Alloalcanivorax dieselolei B5: one gene and its partner. The protein of the gene in region 1 interacts with the protein of each later gene in a pairwise test. Links are inferred from orthologs where the notes say so. Each region holds a gene or a part of one and is shown on either strand. Other genes may lie near its edges. The genes, in order: gyrB and gyrA.

Region 1 (10,852 bases):
GTACCTCAGCGGCGTTGCCCGCGGCCAGCAGGGTACCGGTATCCAGAACAATGACCTGGTCGGATACCGACATCACCAGCTCCATATCGTGCTCCACCACCAGGACCGCGATACCGGCGGCCGCGACCGCTGTGAGCAGATCGCCCAACCGGTCGGTATCTTCCCGCGACAAGCCGGCGGCCGGCTCATCCAGCAACAGCACTTCCGGATCCAACGCCAATGCCCGGGCGATTTCCACCAGGCGCCGGTCCACATGCGGCAATTGCGAGGCGGGCAGGGCCGGATCGCCGTGATAGCCACAGAACGACAGCAGGGCGCGTGCCCGCTGGCGTACCGCCCGGGAACGGAAAGGTCCGCCCCTCAGCACGGTTCCCAAATGACCCCGGCAGGCGGCCAGAGCCACGTTCTCCTCCACGGAAAGCGAATCGAACAGCTGCGACGTTTGGTAGGTTCTCGCCACCCCACGGCGGGCGATGCGCCACGCCCCTTCGGTTTGCAGAGCGATATCCGTCAATGAAAAACCACCGTCCGTGGGCCGGTAAAACCCGCTGAGCATATTCAACACCGTGGTTTTGCCGGCGCCATTGGGGCCAATCAGACTGCTCACCGCCGCCGCCGGCACATCCAGATTCAAGCCGCTGACCGCTTTGACACCGCCGAAGGTCATGCTCAGTCCCCGCACCTCCAAACCATGACGGAGGCGCGTATCCAGCACGGGTTCGACATCACTGGCGGGGAGCGGGTCGGTGTCGCCATCCCCGCTCCGGCGGCCCTTCCAGGCCGTCAGCCAGCCCATCAAACCATTGGGCGCCACCAACAAAACCACCAGCAACAGACCACCAAAGAACAGCAAGCGATGGGACTCCAGGGACGCCAGCAGTTCCGGCAACACACCGAGAATAATGGCGCCAATCACCGGCCCGGCAATGAATCCCGCACCGCCAATAATCACCACCAGCACGAACAGAATGGACTGCATGAAACTGAAAGTATCCGGTGTTACGAAGCCGGACAGAGGCGCGAACAGGCCTCCGGCCAACCCGGCCATCAGCGCCGACAGCGCGAACGCCATGGTTTTTGCCGCCAGTGGATTGATGCCGACGGATTCCGCCGCCACTTCGCTGTCCTTGACCGCCCGCATGGCCGCGCCCCAGGTGCCGCGGGAAATCAAAACATAAACCAGCAACATCGCCGCTGCCGTCAGCACGGCCAGCACCGCGATGTTCTGCTCGGGGCTCCAGGACTCATGAAGCGAGGGCGCCATCACCCCCATGATGCCGTTCTGACCACCTGTGACCCCTTCCATTTCAATCACGGCGTGCTGAACGATAAAGCTGAAGGCGATGGTGATCATCGCCAGATAAGGCCCCTTGGCCCGTAAGGCCGGCAACGCCACCAGAGCCCCGGCGACGCCGGAAAACAGCGCCCCCGCCAACCAGGCCGGCCAGAACGACCAGCCCGCTTGTGTGGTGAGCACCGCCACGGTGTAGGCGCCAATGGCGTAAAACCCCACATGGCCGAAGGAAATCTGTCCACTCAAACCCAACAGAATGTTCAGACCGACGCCGACAATGGTGATCAGCGCCACATTGGCCAGCACGAACACGTAATAGCTGTTCAAGGAGAAAGTGCAAACCAAGGCCACCGCCACCAGCGCAGCCAGCATCATCAAATGCGGGTACTTCATACTTTCTTCACCCCGGCACGCCCGAACAAACCGTTGGGCCGCAGCGCCAGCGCCACGATCACCAAAGCAAAGGTAATGATGTGGGTGTAGCCGGAGCCCAGCGTCACCGTGATCAGGCTCTCCGCCACACCGAACAGCAGACCGGCGATCATGACCCCCCAGGGACTGCCGATACCACCGAGAATAGCCACGGAGAATGCCTTGAGACCGAACAACGTCCCCATGTCGGAATTCACATTGGACAGCGGCGCGATCATCATGCCCGCCACTCCGGCCAGCAAAGTGGACAAGGCAAAGGCCCCGGCGATGGCCCGTCCGATGGGAATCCCCATCAAGCGCGCCGCATCCTTGTTCTGTTCGGTGGCCAGCAACGCCGTTCCCCAACGGGTATGGCGCGCCACCCAGTGCAGCACCAGCGCCAGCGACAGTCCCACCAGTGGTATGATCAACTGCAACGGATACACCGCTAGGTTTACCCCCGCCACCTCCACCGGCGTAATCGCCAGCGAGGAGGGCAGGCTGCGCGGCTCACGGCCGAAGGTGTGCATGACCAGGTTATCCAGCACGATGCCCAACGCCACGGTGGACATCAGCCAGGCATCGGAGCCGCGCCGGGTAAACGGCCGTACCGCGAGAAACTCCACCACCAAACCGTAGAGCGCGCAGCACAGCAGCGCCATCGCCACCGACGGCACCAGCGGCCATTGCAGGGTCTGGGAAAAGGTGAAGCACAACACCGCGCCGAGCATCATCGAGCTGCCCTGAGCGAAGTTGACCGTCCCCGATACCGCGTAGGTGATGTAAAAACCCAACGCCATCAGGCCATACATGCTGCCCATGCCAAGGCCGCTGATCAGCGCCGATACCAGCTGAATATCCATGTTTATCCCTTGCTTACTGCGACAACGCCACCGGAACGATCCGGTTGTCGATGAACCGGGCCCAGACGTAGTCGTCGGCGCTCAAGGCATCATGAACTTCGGGGGAGAAGGGTTGCTGGTAGGTCTTGATCAGACCTTGGTATTGCTTGATCTTGAAGAAACCTTCCCGGATCGCTTCACCCTCGGTGGAGCCGGCCTCGTTGATGGCCAGAGCGGCCAGATGCAGGGCGTCGTAGGCATTGGCCACCCCCACTGCCGGAGTAATGTCTTCCGGGCCAGTGATGTCCTTGTACTTCGCTTTCAGTGCGGCGATGACTTTTTCTCCCGCTGGAGATTGGTCGCCGAAGAAACTGTAGGTCTGGATGAAATGCACTTTTTCAGAGCCCGGTCCGGCCAGTTCGGTGAACCGGCCGCCGGCGGGGCCCCAGTGAGACACCACCGGCACATCCCAGCCCATGCGACGCAGGGATTTCACCACCTGAGCGGAAGGCCCGACGTTGCCGACCAGGCAAATGGTATCGACACCAGCGTCGCGCAGACGCGTCAGTTGTGGCACCAGATCCACCTGATCGCCGTCGAATTTCTCGCTGGCCGCAGGTTCCAGACCTTTATCCTTGAGCGCGGCCACCAGCCCTTTTTGGTTGGATTCTCCCCAGGGGTTGTTCACCATCATCAGGCCGAACTTCCGCGCATCGAAATTTTTCTGTGCGTACTCCACCATGGCGATATCAACGATCTCATCCATTGCTGAAACCCGGAACACGAAGTTGGGATCCGCGCCGTTTTTGGTGATCGGCGTGCCCGCGGCCCAGGGTCCCACGAAGGGCATCTTCGCCTGGTTGACCAAAGGCACGATGGCCATGGATACCGGGGTGTCCAGGCCACCGAACAAGACCGCCACCTTCTCCTTATGGATCAGTTCGCGCGCCGCCACCACACCTTTGGCGGGATTGGCCTCATCATCCCGGCGCACCAACACCAGCGGCCGGCCATCGAGTACGCCACCGGAAGCATTGATCTCATCAATCGCCACCTGCAGACCACGGGTGATCGACTCTCCGGCCTGGGCGGACTGTCCGGACAAAGCGGTGATCAATCCGATCTTCACTGGCTCGTTCGCCAAAGTACCACCGGCCATCAGGCACAGTACCAATACGGCCCATTTCTTTACTGCACGAAGCATGGCTTCCCCCTTTTGCTGAGTTTGGGCGGTTCCGCCCGACACCGATAACAACGCAAAGGGCATGCCATTTTGTTCGACGCTCAGGTTGGGCATGCATATTGCTTTATTTTTTGTCGTCATCTAAGTCGTTAATTGACGACAAAAAATAAGGAAGAATGGCGACGATCCATGAAGCCTGAAATGGCCGACATCGTGTCATTCAAGCCACCGAATCACCGCTGGACCCAGGCCATGCCTGCGCAAAAAGAGGGAGAAAACATGACCGACGCACCAAACTGGGACAAAGAGATTCAGCATCTTGATCTTTCCGATCCCGCCGGGCTCGTGGACGCCTACCTGATTATCCTGATGAAACCGGATCCGGACAGCGCCCGCCGCTTCGTTTCCCCGGAACTGAGCATTCGCTTCACCGGCAACCGCCCGATGACGGATCCGATGGACACCACCGCCTTCAATAAAGGGCGTTATGTCTGGGTAAAGAAACGCTTTGAAGCCACCGAGGTGGTGAGCGGCGGAACGTTACAGTACGCCGTGGTTTACAACCGGGGCACGCTTTATGGGGAATGGCCGGATGGCACTCCGTTCGAAAACAATCGCTACGTGGACCGGTATGTGATTCGCGATGGACTGATTACCGAGATGGATGTCTGGAACGACAGCGCCGAATGGCTGCTGGTACGTGCTGGACTGGCGGAACTTTGAAACGGGACACCACCATGGATTCTGCTTTCGCTCCGCTGTCCCACCATGGGCGCTTTCCTTATTCGGCCATCACCCAACGCCGTGATTTCCACTGGCCTGAAGGCAAACGGCTGGCGGTGTACATCGGTTTCAATGTTGAGCATTTTGCTTTCGGGGAAGGGCTCGGTGCCAAGCTCGGGGCGGTTTTCAACGAACCGGACGTGCTCAACTACTCCTGGCGTGAGTACGGAAACCGGGTGGGTGCGTGGCGCTGCCTGGAACTGTTCGATCAGCTCGAGATGCCCACCGGTCTGATCACCAACACTACCCTGTACGATCATTGCCCCGATCTGTTGCAGGCCTTCCAGCATCGAGGCGATGAGGTCATCGCCCACGGCCACAGTAACGCCTATCACCAAGGCACCTTGAGTGAAGAGCAGGAAACGGCACTGTTGTTGCATTGTCGGGAGCGCATCGAGAAAGAATCCGGTCAGGTCCCCAAGGGCTGGCTGTCGCCCTGGATCGGAGAGTCGCATCTGACGCCGGATCTGTTGAAGGAAACCGGCTACCGCTACACCTTGAACTGGAGCCACGATGATCAGCCCGTGCCGATGCGTACCCGTAACGGCGGGCATCTTTGGGCGGTGCCGTATCCGCAGGAGGTTAATGACATCCCGATGATCATCGCCCGCAAACTGGACGGCAGCGCGTTCGCTCAAATGATCATCGACCAGTTCGACGAAATGCTTCAGCAGTCCGATCAGCAACCACTGGTAATGGGCATCGCGCTGCACCCTTATTTGGTCGGACAGCCCTATCGCCTGCGCCATCTACGCCGGGCTCTGGAACATATACAGCGTCATCGGGAGGCGATCTGGATGACCACGCCGGGACGAATCTGCGATCATATGGACACGATCATGCCCCCGGACCAAGAAAGGGATCAGGAAAGGGAATGAGTTCAACCGCCACCAAATCGGACGGCCGCGGGCGTCCCAAGGTACGGCCCTCGATACTCGGTGACCGCAAGCCATCGGCTCGGGCCTCCGCCGCGGAAAGGGAACAGGACATCTATGACGCCATCGTCGCCAGTGTCATGGGGCAGAGATTGAAACCCGGCACCAAGTTGCCGGAACTGGCCTTGTGCGAATTATTCGGTGTCGGCCGATCACTGGTGCAGAAGGTGCTGCAAAGACTGGCCCACGACCACGTGGTACAGCTTCGCCCCAATCGTGGCGCTATTGTCGCCATGCCGTCACCGGAGGAAGTGGGCCAGCTGTTCGAGGCCCGCCGTGCCCTGGAAGCCTCGATACTGCCGTTGGTGGCCGAGCGCGCAACCCGTGCCAACTACGCCTCTCTGCGGCGACAGCTGCGTGAAGAGCACAAGGCCATGCACCGTTATGCCCAGACGCAATGGGCAGGTCTTGCCAGCGCCTTCCATCTGCGCCTGGGAGAACTGTCCGGCAATCCGATCCTCTATCGCTATCTGTCGGAAATCATTTCCCGTTGTTCATTGGTGGTGGCGTTATTTCAGCCGCCAGGCAACGCCACCTGCGAACATGAGGAACATGTCCGGGTGGTGGATTACCTGGAACAGGGCAATGTCCGCGCCGCACAAAAGGAAATGAAGCGGCACCTCATCGACCTGGAACACCATATTCATCTGGTTGAAGAAAGCACCGACCAGAGCCTGGCGGACATGCTGGGCCTGGCCGCGGAGTAATCCTCCCCCATATGCCTTGTCGCTGCGCCGGGAGCTTTCTACACTGGGGCCCTTTTACGGGTAGGTCCCAATGACCAACAAGCTGATCATTCTCGACCGGGATGGCGTTATCAATGAAGATTCCGACGCCTACATCAAGACTCCTGGGGAATGGATTCCGATCGCCGGCAGCGCCGAGGCCATTGCTCGTCTGAATCGCGCCGGCTATCGGGTGGTGGTCGCCACCAACCAATCCGGCGTAGCGCGAGGCTATTACGATTTGGCCACTCTGGAGGCCATCCACCAACGCATGGCCGCCCATCTGGCCGGTCTCGGCGCCCATTTGAATGGCATCTACTTTTGTCCCCATGGTCCCGACGACGGTTGCGATTGCCGTAAGCCGCTCCCCGGGCTGATCGATCAAATTGTTGCCGATTATGGCGATGTCACCTCAGTGCCCCTGGTCGGTGATAGCCTTAGGGACCTGCAGGCCGGAGTGACCCGTGGCTGCCGGCCAGTCCTGGTGCTCACCGGAAAGGGTCGGAGCACTCAGGCAACAGGCCTGCCCCCCGAACTGGGCACGGTGGAGGTGTACGACTCCCTGGCCCGCTTCGTCGACCATTTTCTCAAGGACCACGAATGAGCGGATTTCCGCGTGACGCCCGGGTGACCTGGAATATCCGGGTACGCAGCTTGTTGTTTTTCCTGCTCTATAACCTCGCCGGTATTATTCACAGCGTTATCTGTGTATTGATCGGCCCATTTCTGTCGTTCAAGAAAAGACATCTCCTGGTTAACCTCTGGACCCGATTCGCCATGTGGCTACTGCAGCGGCTCAATGGCGTACGCTTCAAGGTAGAGGGACGGGAACACCTGCAAGGCCAGGCCGCGGTGATTATCAGCAACCACCAGAGCAGCTGGGAAACGTTTTATCTGCAACTATTGGTCGGACCCCAGGCCACGGTACTGAAAAGAGAACTGTTGTGGCTTCCCTTTTTTGGTTGGGCTCTGGCATTGCTAAAACCCATCAAAATAGATCGAGGAAAGGGCAGGGCGGCTCTGAAAGCAGTCGTGCAACAAGGAGAGGACCGTCTACGCTCCAATATACCGGTGGTTATTTATCCCGAGGGGTCACGGCAGCCGCCGGGAAGTATTGGACACTTCAACAGTGGCGGTGCGCTGCTGGCCAGCCGCTCCGGTTTTCCGGTGATCGCGATCAGCCATAATAGCGGCGACTGCTGGCCAGCCCGCTCCTGGCTGCGATTACCCGGTACTATTACCCTGCGGGTGAGTCCGCCGATGGATACCCGCAATAAAGACGCTAAAACCGTTACCCGGGAGGTAAAACACTGGATTGTGACGAATTACCCCGGGGAATTGGACAAAATGGATAACGATTAATTGCGTTTCAATTGTAGAGTATTTAAAGTCCTGGCTGAGCTGATTGAACCAAGAAGGAATGCCAAGAATGACTATTAATATTGACGACCTTTCCGTCGCTGAATTGGAAAAGCTGATCAAGCAGGCGGAAAGAAAACTGGAAAAGAAACGCCGGGAAGCGGTGAAAAACGCTCAGGCGGAAATCGAGAAGATCGCCAAGGATTTGGGCGTTTCCGTTGAAGATCTTCTTGACGAGAAAACCACCGGTCGTAAGAAGGTTGCTCGCAAAGCCACTCGCAAGAAAACCAAGGCGGCCGTCCGTAAGCCGGCCAAGATCAAATACCGTAATCCGGCGGACAGTTCTCAGACCTGGACCGGCCGCGGTAAGCGCCCTGTATGGCTGCGAGAGGCGTTGGAAAAAGGCGGCAAGCTGGAAGACTACGAGGTCTGATTTTTCACCAGCAGGCACCTTCTGATACGGCAAGGGCTCCCATTGGGAGCCCTTTTCGTTGGTACCCGCGGAAGCAGGGCAGTACGCCCCGCCGGCCGGTCAAATATCCAGGTTGGATACGTACAAGGCGTTGGACTCGATGAATTGACGCCGGGGGTCCACATCATCGCCCATCAGAGTAGTGAAGATCTGATCCGCCGCGATGGCGTCTTCCACTGTTACCTGCAACATACGACGGGACTCCGGATCCATGGTGGTTTCCCACAATTGATCAGCGTTCATTTCGCCCAGGCCTTTATAGCGCTGTACGTTAATACCACGACGGGCCTGTTGCATCAGCCATAGCATCGCCTCGGCGAAATCCCGAATCGGACGGCTTGCCTCGCCCCTCACCACCTTGGCGTCATCGGCCAGCAGGCCTTCCAGCGTTTCCCCCAGCCTCGCGATGCTTTGATAGTCCGGCGACTCCAGAAAATCCAGAGTGACTTGATATTCGCGGACTATGCCGTGAGCGAGCACTCGCACACCTGGCAAGAACAAGCCCCGCTCCATATCTTTCTCGGCGCTAATGATGAACTTCTGGATGTTATTCCCAAGATTGGCCAGGCGCGCTTGCAATTTAGCGCACCAGTCCACCATGAAAGCCTCATCTTCCAGCTTGCTCTCATCGATGCTGGGCAGATAAATCATCTCTTCCAGCACCTGGGCCGGGAATACCCGTGATTGGCGTTCCACCAGCTTCATGACCTTCCGGTATTCGCCAATCAGGTTGGACAGAGGCTCGCCACTAATCGGCGGCGCCTCGTTGCCGGGGTAGAGCGCGGCCTTATCCAGAGCCAGAGTAGTGAGATACTCATCCAGGGCAGGGTCATCTTTGATATAGGTTTCCTGCTTACCCTTTTTCACCTTATAGAGAGGAGGCTGGGCAATATAAATGTGGCCCCGGACAATCAGTTCCGGCATCTGCCGGAAGAAGAACGTCAAAAGCAGGGTACGGATGTGAGAACCGTCCACGTCCGCATCCGTCATGATGATAATGCGATGATAGCGAAGCTTATCCGCATCATACTCATCCCGGCCGATACCACAGCCCAACGCCGTGATCAGCGTCGCCACCTCCTGGGAAGAGAGCATCTTGTCAAAGCGGGCTTTCTCCACATTCAGGATCTTACCCTTCAATGGCAGGATGGCCTGGTACTTACGGTCACGGCCCTGTTTGGCGGAACCGCCCGCGGAATCGCCCTCCACAATATACAGCTCGGATAGAGCGGGGTCTTTCTCCTGGCAGTCCGCCAGCTTCCCGGGTAGCCCGGCGATATCCAGAGCCCCTTTACGGCGGGTCATTTCCCTGGCCTTACGTGCGGCATCCCGGGCCCGGGCTGCATCGATAATCTTCTGAACAATATTCTTGGATTCGACCGGGTGTTCCAGGAGAAAGTCCTGGAAACGCTCCGTCATGGTCTGTTCGACGGCGCTTTTCACCTCCGAGGACACCAGTTTATCCTTGGTCTGGCTGGAGAACTTGGGATCAGGCACCTTCACCGAAATAACCGCGGTCAGCCCTTCCCGGGCATCATCACCGGAAGGATTGGCTTTCTCCCGCTTCAGGAAGCCTTCTTTCTCCATATAGGTATTCAGGGTTCGGGTCAGAGCCGCCCGAAATCCGGCCAGATGGGTGCCGCCGTCCCGCTGCGGAATATTATTGGTGTAGCAGTAGATGTTTTCCTGATAGGAATCGTTCCACTGCATCGCCACTTCCACGCCGATGCCATCTTCACGATCCACCTGGAAGTGAAACACCTGATTCAGCGAGCTCTTGTTCTGGTTCAGATAAGTAACGAAGGCACTGAGACCGCCTTCATACTCGAACACATCCTCATCACCGCTACGTTCATCCAGCAGATGGATACGAACACCGGAATTAAGGAAACTCAGTTCTCGCAGGCGTTTAGCCAGGATATCGTAGTGAAACTGAATATTATTGAAGGTGGCGGGAGAAGGCCGGAACCGGATGGTCGTACCGCTGCTTTCCGTTGTCCCCACTACGTCCAGTGGCTTTTCCGGAACCCCATCGTGGTATACCTGCTCATGCACCTTGCCATGACGACGAATAGTCAGTTTCAGGGTTTCGGACAGGGCATTCACTACGGAAACCCCTACTCCGTGAAGTCCACCGGACACCTTGTAGGAGTTGTCATCAAATTTTCCACCGGCGTGCAGCACCGTCATAATTACTTCGGCCGCACTAATACCTTCCTCCGAATGGACATCAACAGGAATACCGCGCCCATTATCCGTGACTGAAACGGATTCATCAGGATGAATGATGACTTTGATCTCGCTACAGTAGCCGGCCAGGGCCTCATCGATGGAATTATCCACGACCTCGAAGACCATATGATGCAAGCCGGTGCCGTCATCCGTATCGCCAATATACATGCCGGGCCGCTTGCGAACGGCATCCAGGCCCTTGAGAACCTTGATGCTGGATGAATCGTAGCTGTTTTCCGCCATTTTCTTCCCTTACGAGTCGTTCGATATCCGCTGAATCCGTCCATGTTCCACGTGGAACATTCGGGCGGCAGCACCGCTGTTTTCAACGGTGGCACGTCCCAAATGGTCCGCGTCCACCGCCGTGATCAATGTCTGATGGTTCCCCATGGTCAGAAAGCGCAACAGGGTATCCCGATGAGTCTGATCCAGCTCAGAGCCCAGATCATCCACAAGGAGAGTACAGACCTTGTTTGCTTCCGAGATCATGGGGAGCTGAGAGAGCACCAGGGCATAAGACAAAATCTTTGCTTGCCCACGGGAGACACGATCCCGGGCCACCACACCATCTTTCGTGATTCTGACATCCGCCCGATGGAAGCCCGCGTGTGTGAAA
Region 2 (11,025 bases), 3.3 Mb from region 1 along the record:
CGGATCCTCGCCCAGCTGCTTGAGGCCCAGGGAGACACGCATTTTCTCGCGGTCGAACTTGAGTACCTTGACTTCGATTTCCTGACCCACTTCGACGATTTCGCTGGGATGCTTGATGCGCTTCCAGGCCATGTCGGTGATGTGCAGCAGGCCATCGATGCCGCCCAGATCCACGAACGCACCGTAGTCGGTCAGGTTCTTCACGATACCCTTGACCACCATGCCTTCCTGCAGAGATTCCAGCAGAGCTTCGCGCTCGGCGGAGTGTTCCGCTTCCATGACCGCGCGGCGGGAAACCACCACGTTGTTGCGCTTCGGATCCAGCTTGATGACTTTGAAGTCCAGATCCTTGCCTTCCAGGTGGGTGACATCGCGAACCGGGCGGATATCCACCAGGGAACCTGGCAGGAACGCGCGGATCGGACCGATATCCACGGTGAAGCCACCTTTGACCTTGCCGGAGATATGACCTTTGACGATCTCGTCTTTGTCGAAAGCCACTTCCAGTTCGCCCCAGACTTCGGCGCGCTTGGCTTTCTCACGGGACAGGCGGGTGAAGCCCATGCCATCGTCGATGGCGTCAACGGCAACTTCCACCTCATCGCCTTCGGCGATTTCCAGTTCACCGCTCTCGCTGATGAACTCGTCGCGGGAGATGATGCCTTCGGATTTCAGGCCGGCGTTGACCACCACCCAGTCGCTGTCGATGGCGACCACGGTGCCGCGGATGATGGAACCACGGGCAACGTCCAGGTCCTTGAGGCTTTCTTCAAAAAGTTCGGCAAAAGATTCAGTCATGAAAAAACGTCTCACGATACACGCGCCAGCCAGCAGACGCGGGTTATTGATAAAGCGACCACCACCCCAAGCTGGTTTACTGTAAGAGGCTGGCGTTCGTTATGCAGCAACGGCTCCAGCCGCACCGCTACGATCAGGGCGCGTCCGAAGCCGTTTCAAGAGCCGGTTCGGGCTCTGAAAACCAATTGTGCCTGATCGTCAGATCAGTGAGCGGGCCGCCGCCTCATCGAGGATACGCGCGACCACCTGATCCACAGTCAGGTCCGTGGAGTCCAGTTCCAGGGCATCCTCCGCCGGTTTCAGCGGTGCCACGGAACGCTTCATATCCCGCTCATCACGAGTACGAATATCCTCCACAAGGGCCGAGAGGGTAGCATCAAACCCCTTTTCTTTCAACTGATTATAGCGCCGCCGGGCACGTTCCTCGGCACTGGCGGTCAAATAGATCTTCAGCGGGGCATCACGAAACACCACCGTGCCCATGTCACGGCCGTCCGCCACCAAACCCGGCGCCTGGGCGAACGCCCGCTGACGCGCGAACAAGGCATCGCGAACCGGCTGCAATACCGCCACCTGGCTGGCCAGTTCACCCACGCTTTCCTGGCGGATCTCCTCGCTGACGTCGGTTTCCTCGAGCACCACGCGGGTGTCCCCGCCCCGCTCCACGAACCGTACCGGCAGGCTCTCCGCCAGGTCCACCAGCTCGAGTTTGTTATCCAGGGCCACCCCCTGGTGTTGCGCATGCAGCCCCAGCACCCGGTACAGGGCGCCGGAATCAAGCAGATGCCAGCCGAGCGCGGACGCCACCCGCCGCGCCACGGTGCCCTTGCCGGAGGAAACCGGTCCGTCAATGGCGATAATCGGAATCATCGAACCTCCAGGCCCAGCCCCAGCGACCGCATCAGGTCGGCGAACCCGGGGAAGCTGGTGGCCACAGTGGCGCAATGGCGAATGGTAATCGGTGCCGTGGCGCGCAACCCGGCAATGGCGAAGCTCATGGCGATCCGGTGGTCATCGTGGGATTCCACCTCGGCGCCGCCCAGGGCGCCGCCGGTGATGCGGATGCCATCCTCGAACACCTCCAGATCCACGCCCAGGGCGCTCAGGCCGTCGGCCATCACCTGGATGCGGTCGGACTCCTTCACCCGCAGTTCCTCGGCGCCGTGCAGCACGGTATCCCCTTCGGCACAGGCGGCGGCGACGAAGATCGCCGGAAATTCATCGATGGCCAGCGGCACCAGTTCGGCGGGAATCTCGATGCCCTTGAGCGGCGCGCTTCTGACCCGCAGATCCGCCACCGGCTCGCCGCCGCTGTCACGCTGATTCTCCAGGGTGATATCGGCGCCCATCAAACGCAGAATATCGATCACGCCGGTACGGGTCGGGTTGATGCCGACATGGGGCAGCAGCACGTCACTGTCCGCCGCAATGGAAGCGCCCACCAGCAGGAAAGCGGCGGAAGAAATGTCCGCTGGGACCTCCAGATGACAGGCGCGCAGAGCGCCACCACCGGTCACCGCGCGTAACGGCCCTTCACTGCGCACCGGATAACCGAAACCCGTGAGCATGCGCTCGGTGTGATCGCGGGTCGGCGCCGGTTCCGTCACCGAAGTCTCGCCCTGGGCGTAAAGCCCCGCCAGCAACAGCGCGGACTTGACCTGAGCGGACGCCATCGGCAAATCGTAGTGGAAGCCCTTGAGCGTCTGCCCGCCACGGATCCGCACCGGCGGACGGCCGCCGTCACCGGTCTGAATGCTGGCGCCCATTTCCCGCAGCGGCTTGGCCACCCGTTCCATCGGCCGCTTGGACAGCGAAGCGTCACCGGTGAGGGTCACATCAAACGCCTGGCCCGCCAGCAGCCCGGTGAGCAGGCGCATGGAGGTGCCGGAGTTGCCCATGTAGAGCGGCTTGCCCGGTTCCTTCAGGCCGTCCAAGCCGACCCCATGCACGGTGACCTTGCCGTTATGAGGGCCTTCGATCACCACGCCCATGTCACGGAACGCCTGCAAAGTGGCCAGCGCGTCCTCCCCTTCAAGAAAGCCCTCCACTTCCGTGACCCCGTCGGCCAGAGCGCCGAGCATGATGGACCGGTGGGAAATGGATTTGTCGCCGGGCACCCGGGCGCGGCCCCGCAGGCTGCCACCGGGCTGAACCACGAAGGTGGGATCGTGCTGATCGCTCATGCTGCTCTCGTTATCCGAATGGCGCGCCCGCGTATAGGAGGTCCTCGCATTGAGCGCCAGAAAATGGGCCCGTGCCGTGTTGGCGCGGGTCATGATACCCATCAGGGCGTCGGAGTCACCGGCTTCGATGGCGTCGCGGAAACCGTCGATGCCATCCCGGAACAGGGCCAGGGCATCCAGCACCGCCTGCCGGTTCTCCTGAAAGATATCGTGCCACATCACCGGGTCGGAACTGGCGATGCGGGTGAAATCGCGGAATCCCCCGGCGGCGTAGCGGAAGATCTCCGTGGAGTCGCCCTGGCGTGCCAGGGTATCGACCAGGGAAAACGCCAGAAGATGGGGCAAGTGGCTGGTTTCCGCCAGCACCCGGTCATGATGTTCCGGCGTCATCTCCAGCACTTCGCTGCCCAGCGCGGTCCACAGTTCGCGCACCGCGCGGGTGGCCGCCGGATCGGTCTGCGCCAGTGGCGTGAGAATCACCCGGTGATCCTGATAGAGGCCGGCGTCGGCGGCGGCCACGCCACTGGTTTCCTTGCCGGCGATGGGATGTCCGGGCACGAAGCGGGGGAAATGATCCCCCAGCGTCCGGCGAGCAGCGGCAATAACACTACCCTTGACGCTGCCGCCATCGGTGACGATGGCGCGCTCCGAAAGCCCCGGCGCCAGCGCCGCCAGAGAGCGCTCCATCGCCGACACCGGCGTCGACAGCAATACCAGATCGGCGCCACGTACCGCCAACGCCAGGTCCTGGCTGCCTTCATCGATCAGCCCCATGGCCAGACCCTGTTCCAGGGTCCGGGCGGAACGGCTGCCGGCCACCAGCGTGCCCGCCAGGCCCCGCTCCCGTAAAGCGGCGGCGAAAGAGCCGCCGATCAGGCCCAGCCCGATGATCGCCACCCGTCGAAACAGCGGGGCGCCACGGCTCATCAGCGCGCCCCCGCTTTCATGACCTTGGCCAGGGCGTTCAGAAAACGTTCGTTTTCCCGTGCCGTGCCCACCGTGACGCGCAGGTGGTTGGGCAGGCCATAGCCGCCCAGCGGGCGTACGATGACACCTTCACGCAGCAGCGCCTCGTACACCGGCAAAGCCTCACCGGCGCAATCCACGGTGATGAAGTTGGCCACCGAGGGAATATGCTCCAGCCCGAGCTGGTTCAGCCCTTCCACCAACTGGCCAAGACCAGCGGTGTTCTCGCAACGGGAGTTCTCCAGGTGGTCGACATCGTCCAGCGCCGCCTCGGCGGCGGCCAGGGCGGGAATATTGACGTTGAACGGCTGGCGCACCCGGTTGAGGATGTCGGCCACGTCCGGATGCGACACCGCATACCCCACCCGCAGCCCGGCGAGCCCGTGAATCTTGGAAAAGGTGCGGGTAACGATCAGGTTCGGATAGCGCGCCAGCCGGCGCAGGCCATCCGGGTAATGAGACTCTTCGACATACTCGAAATAAGCCTCGTCCAGTACCACCAATACATCTTCCGGCACCCGCTCGAGGAAACGGTCCAGCGCCACATCATTGAACCAGGTGCCGGTGGGATTATTCGGGTTGGCCAGGAACACGATGCGGGTGTTCTGGTTGATGGCGTCCGCCATGGCGGCCAGATCGTGGCCGTAGAGATGCGCCGGCACCATCACCGGTTTGGCCGAACAGGCCACCGTCACCAGCGGATAGATGGCGAACGCGTATTCGGCGTAAACGGTCTCTTCACCGGGCTGCAGATAAGCCCGCGCCACCAGTTCGAGAATATCGTTGGAGCCGTTACCCAGAGTAACCTGGTTACTGTTGACGCCGAGCTTTTCCGCCAGCGCCGCCTTCAGGCTGAAGCCGGCGCCGTCGGGATAGAGGTGCACCTGCTCCAGCGCCCGCTTCGCCGCTTCCAACGCTTTATGGCTGGGCCCCAGAGGATTCTCGTTACTGGCCAGTTTGATGATGTCGCGAATACCCAGTTCCCGCTCCAGCTCCTCGATCGGTTTACCGGGGGAATAGGGTTGCAGCCGCTGCACGCCGCCGTTGGCCAGTTTGATGTAATCGCAGGTCATGATGTTTCCTGTTTGTTCAGGCCGGACGTCCGACCTTTTCTACAATACCGCTTTGGGATAGGAGCCCAGAATACGGATGGTGTTGCCATCCCCTTCCAGCCTTTCCAGTACGTTCTTCAACAATGGATCTTCCTTGTGCCCTTCGCAGTCGATGAAGAACACATAACTCCAGTTGGCGGTACGTGACGGGCGGCTTTCCAGGCGGGTCAGGTTGATACCCTGTTCGCGGAACGGCAGCAGCATGTCGGAAAGCAACCCCGGACGGTTCTTGCCGGTGACCAGCATGCTGGTTTTGTCGCGGCCGGACGGCGGCGTGTCCTGGCGTCCGATCACCAGGAAGCGGGTGGTGTTATCCGGGCGGTCCTCGATATTGCTTTGCACCCGCTCCAGACCATAAAGCTCGGCCGCCATATCACCGGCGATGGCCAGGGCGTTCCACTCGTCGCGCAACCGCCGCGCGGCCTCGGCGTTGGAGCTCACCGGAATACGCTCCACCGTGGGCAGATGCGCGTCCAGCCACTGGCGGCACTGGGCCAGGGTCTGCTGGTGGGAATAGACGCGGGTGACCTTGTCACGGCGGGTATGAGGTCCGGCCAGCAAATGGTGGTGGATGCGCAGCTCCACCTCACCGCAGATTTTCAGGCTGGAGGACATGAAGGTGTCCAGGGTATGGCTGACCATGCCCTCGGTGGAGTTTTCCACCGGCACCACGCCGTAATGGGCGGCCCCGGCTTCCACTTCCCGGAACACTTCGTCGATGGCGCCGAGCGGCACGCTTTCCACCGCGTGGCCAAAGTGCTTGAGCGCCGCCTGCTGGGTGAAGGTGCCCTCCGGCCCCAGGAACGCCACCCGCATGGGTTGTTCCAGCGCCAGGCAAATACTCATCACCTCGCGGAACAGCCGGGCCATCGCCTCACCGTCGATGGGGCCCTGGTTGCGCTCCTTGATACGCTGCAGCACCTGGGCCTCGCGTTCGGGACGATAGAACACCGGGTTGCTGTCCTCGCGGCGCTTCACATCCGCCACCGCGTGGGCCAGTTCGGCCCGACGATTGAGCAACGTCTGGAGTTGCTGATCCAGAGCGTCGATTTGATCCCTCAGGCTGTCCAACGAATCGGTCATTGTCTGTCTCGCTTACACGCTGGCACGCATCACGCTGGCACGCTGCATGTGAGCGTACGGCTGGGACTGTGCCACTATTGTTTCCTATCGTCTCGCCGGGCACCACCGCGCTCACCGCTTTTGCCAATGCCATCAAACATGGCGTGCAAGCGTGTTGCGTGCAAGCGTGTCAGCGTTTCGCGCACCGGCGCTTATCCGTGTCGCTTCTCGAAATCCGCCATGAACGCCACCAGGGCCTCCACCGCGGCCTCCGGCACCGCGTTATAGATGCTCGCACGCATGCCGCCCACGCTGCGGTGGCCTTTCAGATTATGCAGACCGGCGGCGCCCGCCTCGTCCAGGAAGTCCTTGTCCAGATCACTGTTGGCCAACACGAACGGCACGTTCATCCGGCTGCGATCGGCCTTCTCCACCGGGTTGCTGTAGAAACCGCTGGCATCGATGAAGTCGTACAGGCGCTTCGCCTTGCGCTCATTGATCGCGGCCATGGCGGTCAGACCGCCCTGGTCCTTGAGCCACTGGAACACCAGACCAGCCAGATACCAGGCAAAGGTCGGCGGCGTGTTGTACATGGAGTCGTTGTCGGCGTGGATCTGATAGTTCAGCATCGCCGGCACACTGGCGCCCGCGCGTCCCAGCAAATCGCGGCGCACGATCACCAGAGTGATACCGGCCGGGCCGATATTCTTTTGCGCGCCGGCATAGATCAGGCCGAACCGGTTCACGTCCAGGGGCCGGGACAGGATGGTGGAACTCATGTCCGCCACCAGCGGCTTGTCCACCTCGGGAATGAAGTCAAACTCCAGGCCGCCAATGGTTTCGTTCGGACAGTAATGCACGTAATCGGCATCGGCGGACAGCGTCCAGTCCGCTTGCGGCGGCACGTAGCTGAAGTTGCGATCCTCGCTGCTGGCCGCCACGTTGATGTCACCGTAACGGCGCGCTTCCTTGATCGCTTTGCTCGACCACTGACCGGTGTTGATGTAGTCCGCCTTGCCGTTGTCCCCCATCAGGTTCAGCGGCACCATGGCGAACTGGGTGCTGGCGCCACCGTGCAGGAACAACACGGCGTAGTCGTCGGAGATACCCAGCAAATCCCGCAGATCCTGTTCCGCACGCCGGGCCAGCTCCACCACCACCTGATCACGGTGGCTCATTTCCATCACCGACATGCCGGTGCCGCGAAAATCCAGCAACTCTTCCTGGGCTTGACGCAACACCGCTTCCGGCAACGCCGCCGGACCAGCGCAAAAGTTGAAAGCGCGGGACATTCAGTTTCTCCGTATCGATAAAACGGCCCGGTCGAACCGGGCCGGAATGGTCATGCCGGGAGCAGGTAACGGAACCTCAGTCTTCTCCGTTTCCGTCTTCTTCCGGGTTCTCTTCCAGGTCGTCGACGACCGCCTCCGCGCCTTCCAGCTCGGGGATGGTGGCCAGACCGGACAGCGCCTCACCGTCACCAAGACGGATCAGGCGCACGCCCTGGGTGTTACGGCTCAGATGGCTGACCTCATCGACCCGGGTACGCACCAGTGTGCCCTGGTTGGAGATCAGCATGATGTCCTCTTCGCCGAACACCTGGGCGGCGCCGACCAGAGAGCCGTTACGCTCATTGACCACCATGCCGATCACGCCCTGGGTGCCGCGCCCCTTGGTCGGGAACTCGCTCATATCGGTACGCTTGCCGTAGCCGTGCTCGGACGCGGTCAGCAGTTGGCCACCTTCCTGCGGCACGATCAGCGCGATCACTTCCTCGCCATCGGCGACTTTCATGCCGCGCACACCCCGAGCGGTGCGGCCCATGACACGGACCTTGGATTCCTGGAAGCGCACCACTTTGCCGTTGCCGGCCACCAGCACCACATCCTCGGCGCCCTGGGTAATGGCCACATTCACCAGGTGCTCGCCTTCCTGCAGTTTGACCGCGATCAGACCATTGCTGCGCGGCCGGGCGAATTTGGCCAGTTCGGTCCGTTTGACCACGCCATTGGAAATGGCCATGAAGATGAACGGACCGGGAGTGCTATCCTCTACTTCCACACCCTCGGCGTCTTCGATGACATCAGCGCCGTCCGTCTCGGCCTCGTCTTCGTCCTCGGTATTACCCTGCTGCCGCACCATTTCCGCGTCCAGGCGCAGGATGGCGGTGATTCGCTCTTCCTTCTGCAGTGCCGGGATCAAATTGATGATCGGCTTACCACGGGAGTTACGCCCGCCCTGCGGCAATTCGAACACCCGCAGCCAGTACACCTTGCCGATGCTGGTGAAACACAGCAGCGTATCGTGGGTGCCGGCCACCAGCAGTTGCTCGACGTAGTCCTCATCCTTCACCGTGGTCGCCGCCTTGCCGCGGCCGCCGCGACGCTGCGCGGCATAGGTGTCGATGGGCTGGACCTTGGCGTAACCGCCGTGGCTGAGTGTGACCACCACGGTTTCCTCGGCGATCAGATCTTCCATGCTCAGGTCGGAGCGGGAAGTCTGAATCTCGGAACGGCGCTCGTCGGCGTACTCGTCACGTATCGCTTGCAGCTCCTCGCGAATCACCTCGAGCAGGCGCTCCGGGTCGGCCAGAATCAGGCTCAACTCGCGGATCTGCTCCAGTAGCTCCTGGTAGTCGGTGACCAGCTTTTCCCGTTCCAGGCCGGTCAGTTTCTGCAGGCGCAGATCGAGGATCGCCTGGGCCTGTTCCGGAGACAGGTAGTAAAGCCCGTCACGCAGACCGAACTGCTCGTCCAGATTGTCCGGGCGGGCGATGTCCTCGCCGCCAGCGCGTTCCAGCATGGTCAGCACATCGCCGGGCGCCCAGCCCTTGGCCAGCAGCTTTTCCCTGGCCTCGGCGCCGCTCGGCGACGCCTTGATCAGTTCGATCACCGGATCGATATTGGCCAGAGCCACCGCCAGGCCTTCCAGCAAATGCGCCTTTTCCCGTGCTTTGCGCAATTCATAGACGGTGCGGCGGGTGACCACTTCACGGCGATGCCGCAGGAAAGCGTCCAGCAGCTGGCGCAGATTGAGCGTCTTCGGCTGGCCGTCTTCCAACGCCACTATGTTGATGCCGAACACCGACTCCATCTGCGTCTGCTGATAGAGATTGTTGAGCACCACGTCACCGTTCTCGCCACGACGCAGCTCAATGTAGATGCGCATGCCCTCTTTGTCGGACTCGTCGCGCAGCTCGGTGATGCCTTCGATTTTTTTGTCTTTGACCAGCTCGGCGATCTTCTCGATCAGCCGCGCCTTGTTCACCTGGTACGGCAGCTCGGTGACGATGATCGCTTCCTTGCCGCTCTTGTCCGCCTCTTCCACGGTGGCGCGGGCGCGCACGTAGATACGGCCCCGGCCGGTACGGTACGCCTGCACGATGCCGGCGCGGCCATTGATGATACCCGCGGTGGGGAAGTCCGGGCCCTGGATGTATCGCATCAGGTCGTCCGGGGTCAGGCTGTCATCGTCGATCAGTGCCAGACAGCCGTCGATCACCTCGCCCAGATTATGTGGCGGAATGTTGGTGGCCATGCCCACGGCGATACCGGAAGAGCCGTTGACCAGCAGGTTCGGCACCCGCGTGGGCATCACTTCCGGGATCCGCTCGGTGCCGTCGTAGTTGTCGACGAAATCCACCGTTTCCTTGTCCAGATCGGCCTGCAGCTCGTGGGCGATCTTGGCCATGCGCACCTCGGTGTAACGCATGGCCGCGGCGGAGTCGCCGTCGATGGAACCGAAGTTGCCCTGCCCGTCCACCAACATGTAGCGCAGCGAGAACGGCTGGGCCATACGCACGATGGTGTCGTATACGGCGGAGTCACCATGGGGGTGATACTTACCGATGACGTCGCCCACCACCCGGGCGGACTTCAGGTACGGCCGGTTCCAATGGTTGTTGAGCTCGTGCATGGCGAACAGTACACGCCGGTGCACCGGTTTCAGGCCGTCGCGCACGTCGGGCAAAGCGCGCCCGACGATCACGCTCATGGCGTAATCCAGGTACGACTGTCTCAGTTCGTCCTCGATATTGACGGGTGTAACTTCTTTTGCGAGGTCCGTCATGGCGTTCCTTTTGTATCCTTGGTGGCGTGGGTGACGCTCCCGGAAAAGTCAACGATGATAGCACAGCTTGAGAAGCTCTGAATAAGTATTCCGGCTGGTCCCAGGAGCCTGCTTGAGTGGGATCACACACCCGGGACAGGCTATACTCGCCGCCACAATACTGGCCACCACACAATAGCCACCACCATGGCCACCGCCGTCCGGCGGCGGCCCCGGCTGAAGCAAGGAGCCTTGAATGAGCGACAATCAGGCCGACCTGATCCTGCACGCCCGCTGGGTGGCGCCGGTGGCGCCGGACACCACGGTACTGGAACAGCACGCCGTGGTGGTGCGCGGCGATACCATCGTCGACCTGCTGCCCAGCGCGCTGGCGGACCAACAATGGCAGGCCACGGAGGTCCGCCGGCTGGATCGGCACCTGCTGATCCCGGGTCTGGTCAACGCCCACACCCACGCCGCCATGAACCTGTTTCGCGGCCTCGCCGACGATCTGCCGCTGATGACCTGGCTGGAAAAACACATCTGGCCGGCCGAAGGGCGCTGGGTCAGTGACCCGTTTGTTTACGAGGGCACCCGGCTGGCGGCGGCGGAGATGATCCGCGCCGGCACCACCTGCTTTGCCGACATGTATTTCTTTCCCGACGCGGTGGCCCGGGCCACCCTGGAAAGCGGTCTGCGGGCGGCTATTTTCTGTCCGCTAATGGACTTCCCCACGCCGATGGGATCCGGGCCGGAGGACTATTTACGGCTGGCCACCGACGCTGTCGATCAGTGGCGCCATGAGCCGCGGCTGTCCCTGGGGTTCGGCCCACACGCCCCCTACACGGTATCCGACG

What was found.
Region 2: the proteins of gyrB (region 1) and gyrA interact in binary tests that used the Escherichia coli proteins (3 or more experiments, as listed by UniProt). The link is inferred for Alloalcanivorax dieselolei B5 from one-to-one orthologs.

Annotation. Positions count from the first base shown.
Region 1 is NC_018691.1:3,434-14,285, reverse strand. The notes cover bases 7,773-10,852. They hold gyrB (DNA topoisomerase (ATP-hydrolyzing) subunit B), read right to left. Parts: upstream 10,480-10,852; coding sequence 8,065-10,479; downstream 7,773-8,064. Other genes in these bases: recF (DNA replication/repair protein RecF), read right to left, coding at 10,489-10,852; B5T_RS00025 (H-NS histone family protein), read left to right, coding at 7,773-7,965. Outside these bases: B5T_RS23870 (branched-chain amino acid ABC transporter ATP-binding protein/permease), read right to left, coding at 1-1,687; B5T_RS00060 (branched-chain amino acid ABC transporter permease), read right to left, coding at 1,684-2,568; B5T_RS00055 (ABC transporter substrate-binding protein), read right to left, coding at 2,582-3,751; B5T_RS00050 (nuclear transport factor 2-like protein), read left to right, coding at 4,010-4,453; B5T_RS00045 (polysaccharide deacetylase family protein), read left to right, coding at 4,468-5,391; B5T_RS00040 (GntR family transcriptional regulator), read left to right, coding at 5,388-6,155; gmhB (D-glycero-beta-D-manno-heptose 1,7-bisphosphate 7-phosphatase), read left to right, coding at 6,226-6,777; B5T_RS00030 (lysophospholipid acyltransferase family protein), read left to right, coding at 6,774-7,535; more of B5T_RS00025, read left to right, coding at 7,579-7,772. UniProt on the Escherichia coli protein: DNA gyrase negatively supercoils closed circular double-stranded DNA in an ATP-dependent manner to maintain chromosomes in an underwound state.
Region 2 is NC_018691.1:3,295,753-3,306,777, forward strand. The notes cover bases 7,290-10,542. They hold gyrA (DNA gyrase subunit A), read right to left. Parts: upstream 10,190-10,542; coding sequence 7,490-10,189; downstream 7,290-7,489. Other genes in these bases: serC (3-phosphoserine/phosphohydroxythreonine transaminase), read right to left, coding at 7,290-7,413; B5T_RS14725 (TRZ/ATZ family hydrolase), read left to right, coding at 10,425-10,542. Also shown: rpsA (30S ribosomal protein S1), read right to left, coding at 1-798; cmk ((d)CMP kinase), read right to left, coding at 997-1,668; B5T_RS14700 (bifunctional prephenate dehydrogenase/3-phosphoshikimate 1-carboxyvinyltransferase), read right to left, coding at 1,665-3,908; hisC (histidinol-phosphate transaminase), read right to left, coding at 3,908-5,020; pheA (prephenate dehydratase), read right to left, coding at 5,060-6,142; more of serC, read right to left, coding at 6,334-7,289; more of B5T_RS14725, read left to right, coding at 10,543-11,025. UniProt on the Escherichia coli protein: A type II topoisomerase that negatively supercoils closed circular double-stranded (ds) DNA in an ATP-dependent manner to maintain chromosomes in an underwound state.